DNA from 4 places in the Nocardioides sp. JCM 18998 genome. Region 1 is predicted to be linked to each of the others. Evidence: riboswitches for the same ligand, from Rfam matches in the RefSeq annotation. Region 1 holds a riboswitch; each other region holds the start of a gene.

Evidence for each region. A riboswitch is a leader RNA that binds a small molecule or an ion and turns the genes downstream of it on or off. The one in region 1 is predicted to bind cobalamin.
Region 2: it holds a riboswitch for cobalamin, as region 1 does, so the genes downstream of both, cobN (cobaltochelatase subunit CobN) here and ACZ5L9_RS11980 (hypothetical protein) in region 1, are expected to answer to the same signal.
Region 3: it holds a riboswitch for cobalamin, as region 1 does, so the genes downstream of both, ACZ5L9_RS17700 (nitrite reductase) here and ACZ5L9_RS11980 (hypothetical protein) in region 1, are expected to answer to the same signal.
Region 4: it holds a riboswitch for cobalamin, as region 1 does, so the genes downstream of both, ACZ5L9_RS06080 (ribonucleoside-diphosphate reductase subunit alpha) here and ACZ5L9_RS11980 (hypothetical protein) in region 1, are expected to answer to the same signal.

What each region holds. Positions count from the first base shown of each region.
Region 1 is NZ_AP043886.1:2,553,491-2,557,658, forward strand. Features, by position in the region: gene gatB (Asp-tRNA(Asn)/Glu-tRNA(Gln) amidotransferase subunit GatB) at 1-1,261, shown strand, start outside; cobalamin riboswitch at 1,394-1,533, shown strand; gene ACZ5L9_RS11980 (hypothetical protein) at 1,613-2,989, shown strand; gene ACZ5L9_RS11985 (hypothetical protein) at 2,989-3,930, shown strand; gene ACZ5L9_RS11990 (energy-coupling factor transporter transmembrane component T) at 3,941-4,168, shown strand, end outside.
Region 2 is NZ_AP043886.1:3,648,549-3,652,716, forward strand. Features, by position in the region: gene arr (NAD(+)--rifampin ADP-ribosyltransferase) at 1-107, opposite strand, end outside; gene ACZ5L9_RS17185 (alpha/beta hydrolase) at 218-1,042, shown strand; gene ACZ5L9_RS17190 (cation diffusion facilitator family transporter) at 1,050-2,024, opposite strand; cobalamin riboswitch at 2,033-2,167, shown strand; gene cobN (cobaltochelatase subunit CobN) at 2,205-4,168, shown strand, end outside.
Region 3 is NZ_AP043886.1:3,744,180-3,748,347, forward strand. Features, by position in the region: gene cobJ (precorrin-3B C(17)-methyltransferase) at 1-856, opposite strand, end outside; gene ACZ5L9_RS17695 (precorrin-8X methylmutase) at 856-1,566, opposite strand; gene ACZ5L9_RS17700 (nitrite reductase) at 1,563-2,411, opposite strand; cobalamin riboswitch at 2,467-2,659, opposite strand; gene ACZ5L9_RS17705 (VOC family protein) at 3,045-3,455, opposite strand; gene ACZ5L9_RS17710 (glutamate decarboxylase) at 3,831-4,168, shown strand, end outside.
Region 4 is NZ_AP043886.1:1,271,513-1,275,680, forward strand. Features, by position in the region: gene ACZ5L9_RS06065 (PucR family transcriptional regulator) at 1-422, shown strand, start outside; gene ACZ5L9_RS06070 (superoxide dismutase) at 803-1,423, shown strand; gene ACZ5L9_RS06075 (hypothetical protein) at 1,420-1,698, shown strand; cobalamin riboswitch at 1,836-2,054, shown strand; gene ACZ5L9_RS06080 (ribonucleoside-diphosphate reductase subunit alpha) at 2,179-4,168, shown strand, end outside.

The sequences.
Region 1 (4,168 bases):
CCGCTTCGCGCGGAAGAACTACTTCTACCCGGACATGCCGAAGAACTTCCAGACCAGCCAGTACGACGAGCCGATCGCGTTCGAGGGCTACCTCGACGTGGAAGTGCGGGATGAGGCGGGTGAGACCTCGATTCACAGGATCGAGATCGAGCGCGCGCACATGGAGGAGGACACCGGCAAGGCCACCCACGTGGGCGGCGCGACGGGTCGCATCCACGGTGCCGACTACTCGCTGATCGACTACAACCGCGCCGGCATCCCGCTGATCGAGATCGTCACCAAGCCGATCCTGAACACGGGTGCGAAGGCGCCGCTGGTGGCCAAGGCGTACGTCTCCGCGCTGCGCGACCTGATCAAGGCGCTCGGCGTCTCCGACGTCCGGATGGACCAGGGCTCGATGCGCTGCGACGTCAACCTGTCGCTGGCCCCGAAGGGCCCGGAGAACGCTGGGAAACTCGGCACCCGCTCGGAGACCAAGAACGTCAACTCGCTGCGCTCGGTGGAGCGCGCGGTGCGCTTCGAGATGTCACGCCACGCCGGCATCCTGCTCGGCGGCGGCTCGGTGCTGCAGGAGACCCGTCACTTCCACGAGGCCGACGGCACCACCTCGTCGGGCCGGGAGAAGTCGGACGCCGAGGACTACCGCTACTTCCCGGAGCCCGACCTGGTCCCGGTCGCGCCGTCGCGCGAGTGGGTCGAGGAGCTGCGGGGGACCCTGCCGGAGAACCCGGCCGAGCGCCGTACCCGCCTGCAGGCCGACTGGGGCTTCACCGACCTGGAGATGCGCGACGCGATCAACGCCGACGCGATCGACCTCATCGAGGAGACCGTCGCGGCCGGCGCGGCTCCGCAGGCCGCCCGCAAGTGGTGGCTCTCGGAGATCTCGCGCCGCGCCAACGAGGCCGGCGTCGAGCTGTCAGCGGCCGGCGTCTCCCCGGCTCAGGTCGCCGAGGTGCAGAAGCTGATCGACGAGGGCACCCTCAACGACAAGCTCGCGCGCCAGGTCTTCGACGGCCTCTTCGCCGGCGAGGGCACGGCCGCCGAGATCATCGAGAAGCGCGGCCTCGCGCTCGTCTCCGACGACGGCCCGCTGCTGGCCGCCATCGAGGAGGCGCTCGCCGCCCAGCCCGACATCGCCGACAAGATCCGCGGCGGCAACCACAAGGCGGCCGGCGCCATCGTCGGCGCGGTGATGAAGGCGACCCGCGGCCAGGCCGACGCCGCCCGGGTGCAGCAGCTGATCGTCGAGAAGCTCAGCTGACGGCGGTCGGTCCAGCAAGGTATGTAGCCGAACCCGCACTTCCCACGGTGAGTTCCACCCGGGAAGTGCGGGTTCCTCTGCATACCTCGACGGACCAGCCGTGGGCCCACCCACGCTCCTGAGGTCGTGACTCGGCACCGGCCGCGTTAGGCTGCGCCGTACTCAAATTCCATACACGCCCGTAGCGGGGGAAGCCGGTGAGACTCCGGCGCTGACCCGCAACCGTGACCCCTTGGGGGAGCCGGAGCACCTGCCACGACGCGTCTTGACCACAACGCTGCCGAGGTACGCAGCGGGTCGGCTCCCGGTCCTCGGACCCGGTCCACCCGTCGCTAGCAGCGGGAAGGACCCATGCACAAGCTCGTCCGGCGCTCCAGCGCCCTGGCCGCCGCGGCGCTCGCCGCGGGCGCCCTTACTCTTCCGGCCGGCTCGGCCCAGGCGAAGGCCCCGACGGTGGCCGCCGTCGCCTCCACCGCCGCCTCGCTCACGGCGGGAGGCTCGTGGCTCGCCACCGAGCTCGCCGCCGGCGCCTGGGGCTCGACCTACGACGGCACCTTCTACCCGGACATGGGCTCGGTGATCGACGCCGGCTACGCCGCGCGCGCCGCGGGCAAGAGCGCCGCGGTGCTCAAGGCCGGCAACACCCTCGCGGTGCCGGCCAACGCCGACTCCTACGTCGGCACCGGCGGCGAGCACTACGCCGGCCCGACCGCCAAGGCGCTCGCGTTCCAGCAGCACCTCGGCCGGTCCAGCACGCTCGCGTCGCACAACCTTCTCGCCGACCTGGAGTCGATGGTCACCGCGACCGGCCGCATCCAGGACAGCTCGGCGTACGGTGACTACGCGAACACCATCGGTCAGTCGTTCGCCGCCGAGGCGCTGCACGCCGCGGGGAGCAGCAAGGCCGCCGCGGCCACCAGCTTCCTGCTCACCCAGCAGTGCAAGGCCGGTTGGTTCCGGCTCTACTTCACCGATGTCACCCCCGCCGCGACGGGTCCCGACGACTACCCGCTGCACGCGCAGTCGGACGCCGCCTGCGACACCGACTCTGCCGCGACGGCCGACACCGACGTGACCGCGTACGCCATCCTCAACCTGCTCGACCAGCGCTCGACGCCGGCCGTGTCCGCCGCGATCGCCAAGGCGCTCGGCTGGCTCGAGGCCGCCCAGAAGTCGGACGGGTCGTTCATCGGCGGCATCAGCACCGCCACCTCGAACGCCGACAGCACCGGCCTCGCGGGCTGGGCGCTCGGTGCCGCGGGTGACAAGCCCGCTGCCGCGAAGGCGGCGAGCTGGGTCTACCGCCACCAGGTGCACAGCGGTCCCGACGCCGGGGCCGTCGCGTACGACGATGCCGCACTCAAGGCCGTCACCGCCAAGGGCATCGACGACACCGTGATCGGCCAGTGGCGTACGGCCACGGCGCAGGCACTGCCCTCGCTCGCGTATCTGCCGGTCACCAAGATCGCCGCCAAGCCGGCCAAGAGCGCCCACCACGGCACGGTCGGCGTGAAGGTCACCGTCGGTGGCAAGCCGTTCACCGGGAAGGTCACCGTCAAGGTCGGCAAGAAGAAGCTGACCGCCAAGGTCCGCAAGGGCGTTCTCAGCCTGAAGTCCGCGAAGGTCTTCCGCGGCAAGAAGAAGGTCCGCGCCACGATCTGGTTCAAGGGCTCCAGCACGGTCGCGCCGTTCAGCAAGACCCTCGTGCTCAAGGCCGCGAAGCGCTGATGCTCTCCACCCTGCGATCGGTCGTCGCCGCGGCTGTCCTGGCAACAGGGCTGGCCGTGGCGGCGATCGCCGTACCCGCCGCTGCGCCGGCGTCGGCCGCGGCCTGCGGTGACGCCCGGGGCGTCACCGTGGTGGTCGACCCGCAGCAGCTCGGCGGCGGGGCTCAGGAGGTCTGCGATGCCTCCGGCGCCGGCCGGACCGCGAGCGCGATCTTCGAGGAGTCCGGGTTCCACCAGAGCTACGCAGTCAACGGCGGGATGGTCTGCCGGGTCAACGGCGTGCCCGCCAGCGACCCGTGCCGCAACGACCCGCCCGCCACCGCCTACTGGAGCCTGTGGTGGTCCGACGGCACCACCGGCTGGGTGTACGCCAGCCTCGGCGCCGGCTCGCTGAAGATCCCGGCCGGCGGCTCGGTCGCCTGGTCCTGGCAGGGGCAGAGCGCCAGGAACCTGCCGAGCATCGCCCCGGCAGCGCACGCGGCTGCCCCCACCACACCTGACACTTCCGCGAAGGCGAAGCCGTCCACCAAGGCCCAGTCCACCCAGGCCCAGTCCACGCCGGCTCGCCCGGCCAAGGTCACGCAGAAGGCCCAACAGACGGCCCAGCAGACGGCCCAGCAGACGGTCGTCCCGACGACCACCTCCGACCCCACGGCGTCGGCCACGGCCACGCCGAGCGCGGGCGCTTCCACGCCGGCCGCCAAGCGCACGAAGCACGCCGCGAGCGTGACGGCCTCCGCCTCTGTCTCGGCGAGCGCTGCGGTGGGCTCGGCCACGCCGACTCCGACCCCGTCCGTTCCTGCAGACTCGACGCTCACAGGTGCAAACTCGGTGGGATCTTCTGCAGACTCGGGCCTGCCGGGTTGGGTCGCGCCCGCCATCATCGCCGCGCTCGCGGTCGCTGCTGGTGGGATCACGCTGGCTCGTCGCCGGATGCGCTGACCGGTACGACATGGCGCGACCGGCACGCGACCTCCACCCGATCGCCTGGTGGCTCTGGGCGATCGGGCTGGCGACGTACGCCTCTCAGACCACCAACCCGTACCTGCTCCTGCTGCTGATCGGGGTGGCGTCGCTCGTGGTGAGCGCGCGCCGCTCCGATCAGCCGTGGGCGCGCACCTTCCGGCTCTACCTCGTGGCCGGCGCGTTCATCGTGGCGATCCGGGTCGGCTTCCGGATC
Region 2 (4,168 bases), 1.1 Mb from region 1:
CGCCCGGCCACGAGCAGCCCGCCGACCTCCAGCGCGGCCTTCGTGCCATGGAGGTAGACGCCCTCGCGGTAGGTCTCGAACGGCACCGGCTCTGTCCCCGTACTCACGCCTCCGACCCTACCCAGCAAAACGGGACTGGCGGCGGCACCCGCCAGGGTGCAGGCTGCCGTCTAGTACGGCAGCGGCACCCGGTCCCCCACCCTCCGAGAGGCAACCGATGTCACAGCAGGACTCCGCGCAGCCCGCCAAGACCCCCGTCGTCTTCATCCACGGCCTGTGGCTGCACGCCAGCAGCTGGCAGCCGTGGATCGACCGGTTCGAGAGCCGCGGCTACGCGCCGATCGCGCCCGGCTGGCCGCACGAGCCGGCCACCGTGGCCGAGGCGCGCGCCAACCCGAAGGCCGTCGCCGGCGTCGGCATCGACCAGGTCACCCAGCACTACGCTGCGATCATCAGCGAGCTGCCGGAGGCCCCCGTCCTCGTCGGGCACTCGTTCGGCGGCCTGTTCGTCCAGAAGCTGCTCGGCATGGGCCTGGGCCGCGCGGGCGTCGCGATCGACCCGGCGCAGATCAAGGGCGTCCTGCCGCTGCCGCTCGCCCAGCTGCGCTCGGGCTTCCCGGTGCTGGGCAACCCGGGCAACAAGAAGAAGTCCGTCGCGCTGACCAAGCCGCAGTTCCGGTACGGCTTCGGCAACGCGCTCCCCGAGCAGGAGTCCGACGCGCTCTGGGACGCGCACACCATCCCCTCGCCCGGGCGGCCACTCTTCGAGGCGGCGTTCGCGAACTTCAGCGGCAAGTCGCCGGCCAAGGTGGCCACCGACAACAACACCCGCGGCCCGCTGCTGATGATCTCCGGGAAGCTCGACCACACCGTGCCCGACGTCGTCACCCGCGCCGCGTACAAGCTCTACGGCAAGTCGAGCGCCGTGACCGAGCTCAAGCAGTACCCCGACCGCGGCCACTCGCTGACCCTCGACCACGGCTGGATCGAGGTCGCCGACGACGTCCTTGACTGGCTGGACAAGCAGGCCGCCGCCGCCTGAGCCAGGCTCAGCCGTGTGCGCCGGGCTCGTGCTCGGCGTGACTCGCCTGCTCGAACTGGAACGTGGAGTGCTCGACGTCGAAATGACCGCCGAGGCACTCCTGCAGGGCGTCGAGCAGGCGAGGCGCGTGCCCGTCGAGGAAGCAGCCGTCGTCGATCACCACGTGGGCCGACAGCGCCGGCATCCCCGAGGTGATCGTCCAGGCGTGCAGGTCGTGCACCTCACGGACGTGATCGACGCCGAGCAGGTGCGCCCGGACCTGGGTCAGGTCGACCCCGGCCGGGGCGCCCTCGAGCAGGATCCGCCCCGACTCGCGGAGCAGTCCCCATGCGGCGCTGACCATCAGGCCGACGACGACCAGTGAGGCGATCGAGTCAGCCCTCGACCAGCCGGTCGCCAGGATCACGATGGCCGCGATGACGGTGCCGACGAAGCCGTAGAGGTCCGTGAGGATGTGCTGGTAGGCGCCCTCGACGTTGAGGCTGGCGCGGTTGGCGCGCGCGATCAGCCAGGCGGCGGCGACGTTGACCACGCAACCGACCAGGGCGACGACGAGCACCGGGACACCGGCCACGTCGGGATGGGTGGCGAAGAGCCGTCGGATCGCCTCCACGAGCACGATCCCGGAGACCACCAGCATGGTGATGCCGTTGACCGCGGCGGCGACGATCTCGGCACGCTTCAGCCCGTACGTCCAGCGCTCCGAGACCGGCCGCGCGGCCAGGCTCATCGCCCAGAGCGCAGCAGCGATCGCCCCTGCATCGGTGAGCATGTGCCCCGCGTCGGAGAGGAGCGCGAGGGAGTCGGCGGCGAAGGCCACCACCACCTCGGCGGCCATGAACGCCAGCAGCAGGACCAGCGCCGCGATCAGGTACGAGCGCCGGGCGTCGGTCTCGATGCCGTGCGCATGCGCATGGCCGTGTGCATGCTCGTGCTCATGGCGGTGCCCGTCGTGCGGTCCCTGGTGATCCACGCCGCCCATCCTCCCGTACTGTTCGCAGTGCCTGTGGCGCAGGAACCCGGTGTGAGTCCGGGGCGGTTCCGCCACTGTGACCTCGCTCCGCGTCCGATCTTCCCGGGCCCAGGGTGAGGCAGCCAGACACTGGCCGCAGGCGTTTCCGACCGATCAACGGGGCGAGAACCCCGAGGAGGAGCCGCTGCCATGCGGATCGCGCTGCTGTCCACGTCCGACACCGACCTGCTCTCGGCGCGCGCCGGAGGCGCCGACTACGCATGGGCCAATCCGTCGCGCGCCGGCGACGCAGCCCTCGCCGCGGCCGTCGAGGGCGCCGATCTGGTGGTCGTACGCCTCCTCGGCTCTCCGCACGACCTGTGGCCCGGCGTCGAAGCGGTCCGGGCCGCCGGAACGCCCTTGGTCGTGCTCGGCGGCGAGCAGCAGCCCAGCGCGGAGCTGATGGAGCTCTCGACGGTGCCGATGGGGGTCGCGGCCGAGGCGCACCGCTACCTCGCCGAGGGCGGCCCGGCCAACCTCGCCCAGCTGCACGCGTTCCTGTCCGACACCGTGCTGCTCACCGGTGAGGGCTTCGAGCCGCCCGCCGTCCTCCCCGCCTGGGGCTTCGCCGCGCGCCCGAGTCTCGATACGCCCTCGCCTAGCGGCTCGGGCTACTCGACCAACGGAGCCGGTGGTCGAGTGGCGAGCGCCGGTGAGTCCGGTGGTCGAGTGGCGAGCGCCGGTGAGTCCGGTGGTCGAGTAGCGAGCGCCAGCGAGCATATCGAGACCCGGCCACGTATCGGCGTGCTGTACTACCGCGCCCACGAGGCCAGCGGGAACACGGCGTTCGTGCACGCGCTCGCTGATGCGATCGACGCGACCGGCGCGGCGGTGGGGGTGCCGATCTTCGCCGGTTCGCTGCGCTCGGCCCCCGACGACCTGTACGACGCCCTCGGCACACTGGACGCGCTCGTCGTCACCGTGCTCGCGGCCGGCGGCTCGGTGCCGGCGACCGCCAGCGCCGGCGAGGACGACGAGGCCTGGGACGTGGAGCGGATGGCTGCGCTCGACATCCCCGTGCTGCAGGGCCTCGCACTGACCAGCAGCCGCGCGGAGTGGGCGGCCTCCGACGACGGCGTCACTCCGCTGGACTACGCCAGCCAGATCGCGATCCCGGAGTTCGACGGCCGGATCAGCACCGCGCCGTTCTCCTTCAAGGAGGTCGACGAGCAGGGCCTGCCGCATTACGTGGCCGACCCCGAACGCTGCGCCCGCGTCGCCGGCATCGCCGTCAACCACGCTCGTCTACGACACGCTCCGAACGCGGAGAAGCGGCTCGCGCTGGTGCTCTCGGCCTACCCCACCAAGCACGCCCGGATCGGCAACGCCGTCGGCCTCGACACCCCGGTCTCCGCGATCCGGCTGCTGCGCCGGCTGCGCGATGAGGGCTACGACCTCGGGAGCGACAACGTCGTCACCCGGATCCTGGACGGGGTCTCGACATGCTCGACCTCCGAGACCGAGGCCGGTGACGCGCTGATCCATGCCCTCATCGCCGCCGGAGGCCAGGACGAGGAGTGGCTGACCTCCGCCGACCTGACCGATGCGCACGTACGGATCACGAAGGCCCAGTACGACGCCTGGACGGCCGACCTGCCCGAGGACCTGCGGGCGTCGATGACCGAGGCGTGGGGCGAGGCTCCCGGCAGCCTCTTCGTCAACGATGCCGGCGAGCTGGTCCTCGCCACCCTGCAGGCCGGCAACGTCGTCATCATGATCCAGCCGCCGCGCGGCTTCGGCGAGAACCCGGTCGCGATCTACCACGACCCCGACCTGCCGGTGACGCACCACTACCTCGCCGCGTACCGCTGGCTCGAGCACGGGTTCGGGGCCAACGCCGTGGTCCACCTCGGCAAGCACGGCTCGCTGGAGTGGCTGCCCGGCAAGAACGCCGCCCTCTCCGCATCGTGCGGCACCGACGCGACGCTCGGCAGCCTGCCGCTGATCTACCCGTTCCTGGTCAACGACCCCGGCGAGGGTGCCCAGGCCAAGCGCCGCGCCCACGCCACCATCGTCGACCACCTGGTGCCGCCGATGGCGCGCGCCGAGTCGTACGGCGACATCGCTCGGCTGGAGGCACTGCTGGAGGAGTACGACAAGATCTCGACGATGGA
Region 3 (4,168 bases), 1.2 Mb from region 1:
CTCGACCTCCGACTTCGGTGGTCGAGTAGCCGTCGCGAGGTACGAGCGACGGCGTATCGAGACCCGCGAGCCTCGAAACCCCGGCTCGCATCCGCTCGGCGCTGGTCGTCACGCCGCTGTCGCCGGGGACCACGACGAGCGAGAAGTACGGCACCGTGTCGGGGTCGACGTCGGCGACCGGGAGCCAGCGTTCCTCGGCTTGGGAGGCCCGCTCGACGTACCAGGAGCCCTCGAGTCGGCCCGCGGCGGCGAGGGCCGCACGAACCGCCGGGAACGTGCGGCCGAGCTTCATGATGATCGCGCCATCCGTGTCGGCCAGGCGGCGGGCCAGCTCGGGCTCGGGCAGGGTGCCGGGCAGGACGGTGAGCACGTCGCTCTGCCGGACCAGCGGGCCCGCAGCGCCGGCGACGGCGGCTGTCGCAGCGGCGAAGGCCGGGATCCCGGGCACGACCGACGTGACGTAGCGGTCCTTGAACCGGTCGTGCAGGTACATCGAGGAGCCGTAGAACAACGGATCCCCCTCGGCGAGCAGCACGACGTCGCGCCCGGCGTCCAGGTGCGTGCCGAGCCGGTTCGCGCACTCCTCGTAGAAGTCGGCCATCGCGCCGACGTAGCCGCCGGGGTGGTCGGTGGTGCCGGTGGTGACCGGGTAGCGCAGCTCCTCCTCGAGGGCGTCGGCCGGGATGAGGTCGGCCGCGATGCGGCGAGCGTGCGACTGCCTGCGGACACCCGCGTGGAAGGCGACGACGTCGGCCTCGCCGATGATCCGCGCCGCCTTGATCGTGATCAGCTCCGGGTCGCCCGGGCCGATCCCGACGACGGTGAAGCTGCCCCTCGCCATGCCTCCCGCGCTCATCACTCGACCTCCTGGGCGAGCGCGTTGAGCGCGGAGGAGGTCATCGCCGAGCCGCCACGGCGACCGCGCACCGTGACGTACGGGATGTCGATGTCGTGCTCGCCGGCCAGGTCGACCAGCGCCTGCTTCGACTCGGCCGCACCGATGAAGCCGACCGGGCAGCCCACGATCGCGGCCGGTCGCGGACCGCCGTCGAGGATCAGCTCGAGCAGGTGGAAGAGGGCGGTCGGGGCGTTGCCGATCGCGACCACCGCCCCTTCCAGGTGCGGCACCCACAGCGAGACCGCAGCGGCCGTACGGGTGGTCCCCATCGCCCGCGCGAGCGCTGGCACGCGCTCGTCGTTGAGCAGGCAGAGCACCTCGTTGTCCTTCGGCAACCGGGCGCGGGTGACGCCGGTCGCGACCATGGTGGCGTCGCACAGCATCGGCGCTCCGGCCTCGAGCGCCGCACGGGCGGCCGCGACGACGCGCGGGTGGACGACGAGGTCGGCGGCGAGGTCGACCTGGCCACTGCCGTGGATCATCCGGACCGCGAGCTTCTCCGCGTCCGCCGGCACCCGCGACAGGTCGGCCTCGCGACGGATGGTGGCGAAGGAGTCGACGTAGATCGCCGGGCCGCTGTCCACGTACGCATAGCGGCGCGGAGGCCTGCGCAGGTCGCCGGGGTGATCGACGGGGTGATCGATGGGGTGATCGACGCGCTGGGTCATCGGGGATCCTCCGGGATGAGCACCCCACGCCACGGCGTGACGATCAGGGTGGGGGCGGCTGCGGTGAGCGTGGCGAGCAGCGGGCGGTCGAGCAGGGCGTCGGGGATCTCGACGTGATGCCCGCCCGGCACGTCGCCGTACGGAAGCGGTCCGGCCGGCGGTGGCACGCGCGGGTCGACGGGCCGGGTCGGCGTCAGCGGCGCGGGGAGCTCGCGGACGTGCCACGCCGCGGCGGCACCGCTGCCGCGGGCGGCGAGGAAGCGCGCGGCGAGGCCGGCGAGCTCCGTGGCCGCGTCGTCGAGCCGCACGATCCGTCCGTACGCGGCGCCGACTCGCAGCTGCGCGGAGCCGGCGTCGAGGGCGACCAGCCCGAGATCGCAGTCCCGGTCGCGGAGATCGCCGCGGCCGTCGTCGAGGACGAAGAGGAACCGTCCCGGCAGCTCGCCGAGGCGGGCATCGGCGAGCAGGGCGGCGTCGAGGGCGTCGGCGGCCGGGCGCAGATCCGCGACGCCACCGGCGAGCCCGGTCTGCGGCGAGACCATCACGTTGCGCACCAGGTCATGGGCGCGGCTCGGGAGGAGGCCGGTCCCCTCGATCGTCGTCAGCACGCCCTCCGGGAGCGCACCGTCATCGGACGGCAGTCCGCGGAGCTGGAGGTTGGTCCGGGAGGTCAGGTGGATGCGGCCGTCGCCGTACCGCTCGGCGACCTCGAGAAGCGAGCGCAGGCTCGCGGCGGAGACACGGCCGCCGATCAGGCGCAGCCGCACGAGCAGCCCGTCATCGGCCGGCCAGGGCCGGAGCACGCCGGGACAGCGGTCCGCGCGTACGCGGGGTGGGGAGGGCACCGACGGGTCCTTCGGGGTCTGGGACCCGTGCGCGGGGTCCGCGATGACCGGGCGACGGTTGTCACCTGGGCCAGCAGGTCTTCGGACTCGGGATCATCCGGACGAGGCGCCTTCCCAGATCACCTTGGATCCAGTGGCTGTATCGCTACGTGCCCCGCCCGTCACCCATACCGCTGCGCGTCAGTCCCGGATTCACACCGGGTTCCCTGACTCCACGTGGGAGTGCGACTGGCGCGCTCAGACTACGCGACCGCGGGCGTGCGCGTTCGAAGGCCCACGCGAACGCCGGCCGGCGCTCCTCACGGCGGCCGGTCGTGGCCTCGGTGACCAGACCGAGGCGCCCGGCGATGGCGTGTCCAGGTTCGCCAGCGACTCACTGTGCTCGATGAAGTAGCCGGTGACGTGGACGCTGATCGGGATGCCGGGGTCGACGTAGAAGCGATGGACGCCGGGCAGCTCCGAGGGTCGGGTCCGAAGGTCCGCATCCCCGGGAACGGGTCGCCGGGTGCGCGCCCGACGTAGACCGGCAGACCGTCGAGGCCGCGGGCGTCACGCGAGGCAACTGGTGAGAACGGGGCACGCTGCCGGCCTGGCAGGGGCCCCGTTCTCACCAGTTTCTCTGCTGTCCGCCCCTCACGCGACGAAGATGCAGAACGGGTGCCCGGCCGGGTCGGCGAGGACGTAGAGCGGCTCCTCCGGATCGGCCGTCCTGTCCAGGAGCAGCGTCGCACCCAGATCCTCGGCCCGCTCGCGCTGGCGATGGAGGGTCTCGACGTCCTCCACTGTGCAGTCGAGATGCATCTGCATTGGCACATCGGGCTCGGGCCACGTCGTCGGATCCAGGCGATCGACCTGCTGGAAGGCGAGGTGACTGCCGCCATTCGGGTCGATCAGCACGAGCCAGTCGGCATCGTCCGTCCCCGACGCCGGCGGCTCGTCCCCCGGCCGGTACGTCATGCCCAGCAGCAGACGGTAGAACTCGGCGAGGCCGCGGATGTCGGTTCCGTCGATGACGGTCTGGAGGAGCCGAGGGTGGTCGCTCACCGCTCCATCGTGACAAAGCCGAGCGCGTCGCGCGAGGGGGTAGGCGCTCGATCAGCACGCACCCCGCGTATGACCGCGGCGCGCATGGCCTCACCCGCCGTGGGTACCTGCCAGGTCGACGTCGTCCCGCCGCCCGCTTCACGCAACGGGCGAGCGGGACGATTCGTGTCCGAGCACACCGCGCCCGTACCTGCGCCGCGTCGGTGCCCGCCTCGCCAGCCGTCGGGCGATCGTCGACGGAGGTAGGCTCGACGGCGTCCGGCCGTCGCGCCGGGTGCACCCCGCCGCGTCATTCGGCTCCATCATTCGGCGCCGCCCTCCACCCTCCCGGCCGGGAGGCGCGCCTCAGCCTTCGACCCTCGAAGGAGTACGCGCATGACCACCTCCTCGGACGCCGACTCGGCCCTGTTCGGCAACCGGTTCGCGACCCAGGCCCCGCCCAGCCAGACCTTCCCAGCGGGCGGGATGACGTCCTCCGACGCCTACCGGCTGGTGGCCTCCGAGATGGAGATCGAGGGCGAGCCCGCACGCAACCTGGCCACCTTCGTCACCACCTGGATGGAGCCGGAGGCGCAGCAGCTGATCGCGGAGAACCTGCACCGCAACTTCATCGACCACGCCGAGTACCCGCGCACCGCCGAGATCGAGCAGCGCTGCATCCGGATGCTCGCGGATCTGTTCCACGCCCCCGGCGAGACGACGGGCGCCCGCAC
Region 4 (4,168 bases), 1.3 Mb from region 1:
GGACGCCCGGCACGGGGCTCGCGGCATTCCGCTCCTCCCATCGCGAGGCCGTCGACGCACAGCGCCACGCCATCGAGACCGAGACCGCGACAGGCACCACCACGCTGTACGCCGACGTCGAGCTCGCGTGTGTCGCGGCGGGGCGCAAGGCGGCCGTCGCCGCGCTGATCCAGCGCGAGCTCGGCGCGCTCGCGGACGCCACCCCGCTGGTGGAGCGCCTACGCGAGACGGTGGCGGCCTACCTCCGTCGCGGCGGCAGCGTCGAGCTGGCCGCCACGGACCTCTTCGTGCACAAGAACACCGTGCGCTACCGCCTCGCCCAGGCCGAGGAGCTGCTCGGCCACCCGCTCACCGAGCGCCGGACCGAGGTGGCACTGGCCCTGGCGTGCCTGCCGCGGTTCGGCCATCTGCCGGCCCTCTGAGCTGCGGAGCCCTGCGAGATCAGTAGTACCAGGGGAAGTCGTCCACGCCGTGATGGCAGCTGACGGAGATGAGCGATTGTGCCCGAAACCCTGGCTCGACCTGCGCAGATGCCGCGATGGTCGTCAACGGTCACAGCGGTTGTTGAGGGACCGCGACGGACGTCCTGCGGACTCTCTGCGGACTCGACCTGCCAGGCAGCGTGCGTGCCCGTTCGCGCTTCCTGTCGTCGGCCCCAACGTCACCAACCCAGGTTTCGCCGACCCTGGGCGCTCGTGCGGCGTTGTCCGATGTTCGAGCCTTCCAAGGCCACCACAGCGCTCAGGGAGGCGAGTTCTCTGTCACTATTGCAAATGATTCGCAGTAGCGACAGGCTTGCATCATGGCCGACTACTCGCTCCCTGACCTCCCCTACGACTACGCGGCGTTGGAGCCCTATATCTCCGGCGCGATCATGGAGCTGCACCACGACAAGCACCACGCGACCTATGTCAAGGGCATCAACACCGCGGTGGAGCAGCTCGCGGAGGCCCGCGAGGCCGAGTCCTTCGGAGGCCTCTCGGCGCTGGAGAAGAACCTCGCCTTCCACCTCGGAGGCCACGTCAACCACTCGGTGTTCTGGCCCAACATGAGCCCGGACGGTGGGGACAAGCCGACCGGCGAACTCGCTCAGGTGATCGAGGAGTACTTCGGCGGCTTCGACAAGTTCCGCGCCCACTTCGAGGCCAACGCTCTCGGCGTCCAGGGATCCGGCTGGTCCGTGCTGACCTGGGACATGGTCGCGCAGCGGCCGTACATCATCCAGCACTTCGACCACCAGGGGAACGTGCCGATCTGCATGGTCCCGCTGCTGATGCTCGACATGTGGGAGCACGCGTACTACCTGCAGTACAAGAACGACAAGGCGACGTTCGTGAAGCAGTGGTGGAACGTCGTGAACTGGGCCGACGTCCAGGCCCGCTTCGAGAAGGCCCGCCATCAGACGCCCGGGCTGATCCTGTGAGCGAGTCTTCGCGCCGCTCCGAGCTCGCCCCCGTCGTGGCCGCCGCGCAGCGGGTCGCCGGCATCGTCGCCGCTCGCAACCGGGGCGACGCCGACGGCGCGCGGCAGCTCCTGGGATCCTTCAGCGACGAGCGCGAGCTCGCCGGGGGTGCTCTTCTGGTCGCTGAGCTCAGCCTCGGCCTGCTGCAGAAGGAGACCGGGGAGAGCCTCGAGCAGTGCATCCACGATCTCTGTGTCCAGATGGAGCACGCTCTCGCCTCGCCCCCGGCGAGCTGAGCCTCGACCGCCGCGATCACCGGATCCTCGGGCGTTTCGGGACTCTGGCGTGGTGGGCGACGTGCCCGCTGCGTGACCCGTCGGCGACGACGTGAGACATCCACATGTTGGGAGTTGCACGGATGTAGTTCCCATATATAGTGGCTGGCGTAGCTGGTTCTGCGTGTCAGCCGGACACGTGGAGGCAAGAGGGAACCCGGTGCGAATCCGGGACTGCCCCGCAGCGGTAAGTGGGAACGACCGCCGTCACAAGCACTGGATCGCAGATCTGGGAAGCGACGGCCAGTAGGCGTCCGACGTAGTACGCGTCGGATGTGCCCGCGAGTCCGAAGACCTGCCAGCGCACCACACCCGTCGGGTGTGGTGGTCCGAGGCCTCGTGGGAAGGCTGACGCCAGACCCGCGAGCCCGTCGTGCCTCGCAGGCCAGTCGTCTCCTCCTCCCGGCACGGACCTGAGTCAGATCTCGCGAGGAGAGAGAAGTGACGGTCATCGACACCCCGCTGCCCACCATGCCGGCCGAGCCCGTACGCCGCGCCACCATGCAGGTGCTCAAGCGCAACGGCGACACCGAGAGCGTCGACGTCAACAAGATCGTTCGGGCCATCGACCGCGTCAGCGGCGATCTGCCCGACGTCGACCCGATGCGGGTCGCGACCCGCACGATCAGCGGCCTGTATGACGGCGCGACCACCGCCGAGCTGGACCGGCTCAGCATTCAGACCTCCGCCGAGATGATCGGCGAGGAGCCGGAGTACTCCCGCCTCGCCGCGCGCCTGCTGGCCGCCTATATCGACAAGGAGGTCCGCAACCAGGGCGTCGCCTCCTTCAGCCAGTCCGTCAGCCTCGGTCACGCCGAGGGCCTGATCGGCGACGAGACCGCACGCTTCGTCAAGGACAACGCCCGCAAGCTCGACTTCGCCATCGACCTCGAGGGCGACAACCGGTTCGAGTACTTCGGGCTGCGCACCGTCTACGACCGCTACCTGCTGCGTCACCCCACCTCGCGACTGGTCGTCGAGACCCCGCAGTACTTCATGCTCCGTGTCGCCTGCGGTCTGGCACAGAGCCCGGCCGAGGCCATCGAGTTCTACCGGCTGATGTCCTCGCTGGCCTACCTCCCCTCGAGCCCGACGCTGTTCAACTCCGGCACCCGGCACAGCCAGATGTCGTCGTGCTACCTGGTCGACTCCCCCAAGGACGAGCTCGACTCGATCTACAGCCGCTACATGCAGGTCGCGAAGCTCTCGAAGTTCGCCGGCGGCATAGGCATCGGCTTCTCCCGCGTCCGCTCCCGCGGCGCGCTGATCCGCGGCACCAACGGCCAGTCCAACGGCATCGTGCCCTTCCTGCGGACCCTCGACTCGTCCGTGTCGGCGGTCAACCAGGGCGGACGGCGCAAGGGCGCGGCGTGCGTCTACCTCGAGTCGTGGCACCCCGACGTCGAGGAGTTCCTCGAGCTGCGCGACAACACCGGCGAGGAGGCGCGCCGTACGCACAACCTCAACCTCGCCAACTGGATCCCCGACGAGTTCATGCGCCGCGTCGAGGCCGACGAGGACTGGTCGCTGATCGACCCCGACCAGGCACCCGAGCTGGTCGACCTGTGGGGCACTGCGTTCGAGACCCGCTACCGCGAGCTCGAGGCGGCGGGTCGTGTCGTGCGTACGGTCAAGGCCCGCGACCTCTACGCCAAGATGATGCGGACCCTCGCCCAGACCGGCAACGGCTGGATGACGTTCAAGGACGCCTCCAACCGCACCTGCAACCAGACCACGGATGCGCCCGGCGGCCCGACGGTGCACCTGTCGAACCTGTGCACCGAGATAATCGAGGTCTCCTCCGACACCGAGACCGCCGTGTGCAACCTCGGCTCGATCAACCTCGCCCAACACGTCGTCTCGACCGGCTCGACCACCATGCTCGACTGGGACAAGCTGCGCGCCACCGTACGGACCGCCGTCCCGCTGCTCGACCGCGTGATCGACATCAACTTCTACCCGAGCACCGAGGCGGCCGCCTCCAACCCGCGCTGGCGCCCGGTCGGCCTGGGCCTGATGGGGCTGCAGGACGTCTTCTTCGCGCTGCACCTGCCGTTCGACTCCGCCGAGGCGCTCGAGCTCTCCACCCGCATCCAGGAGGAGGTCTACCTGACGGCGCTGGAGGTCTCCGCCGACCTGGCCGAACAGCACGGCGCGCACCCCTCGTTCTCCGAGACCCGGGCCGCGAAGGGCCAGCTGCAGCCCGACCTGTGGGGCGTCACCCCGAACCAGACCGAGCGCTGGGCAGCGCTGCGCGAGCGGGTCGCGGCCACGGGCCTGCGCAACTCGCTGCTGATCGCGATCGCCCCGACCGCGACGATCGCCTCGATCGCCGGCGCGTACGAGTGCATCGAGCCGCAGGTCTCCAACCTGTTCAAGCGCGAGACCCTGTCGGGCGAGTTCCTGCAGATCAACACCGCGCTGGTGCGCG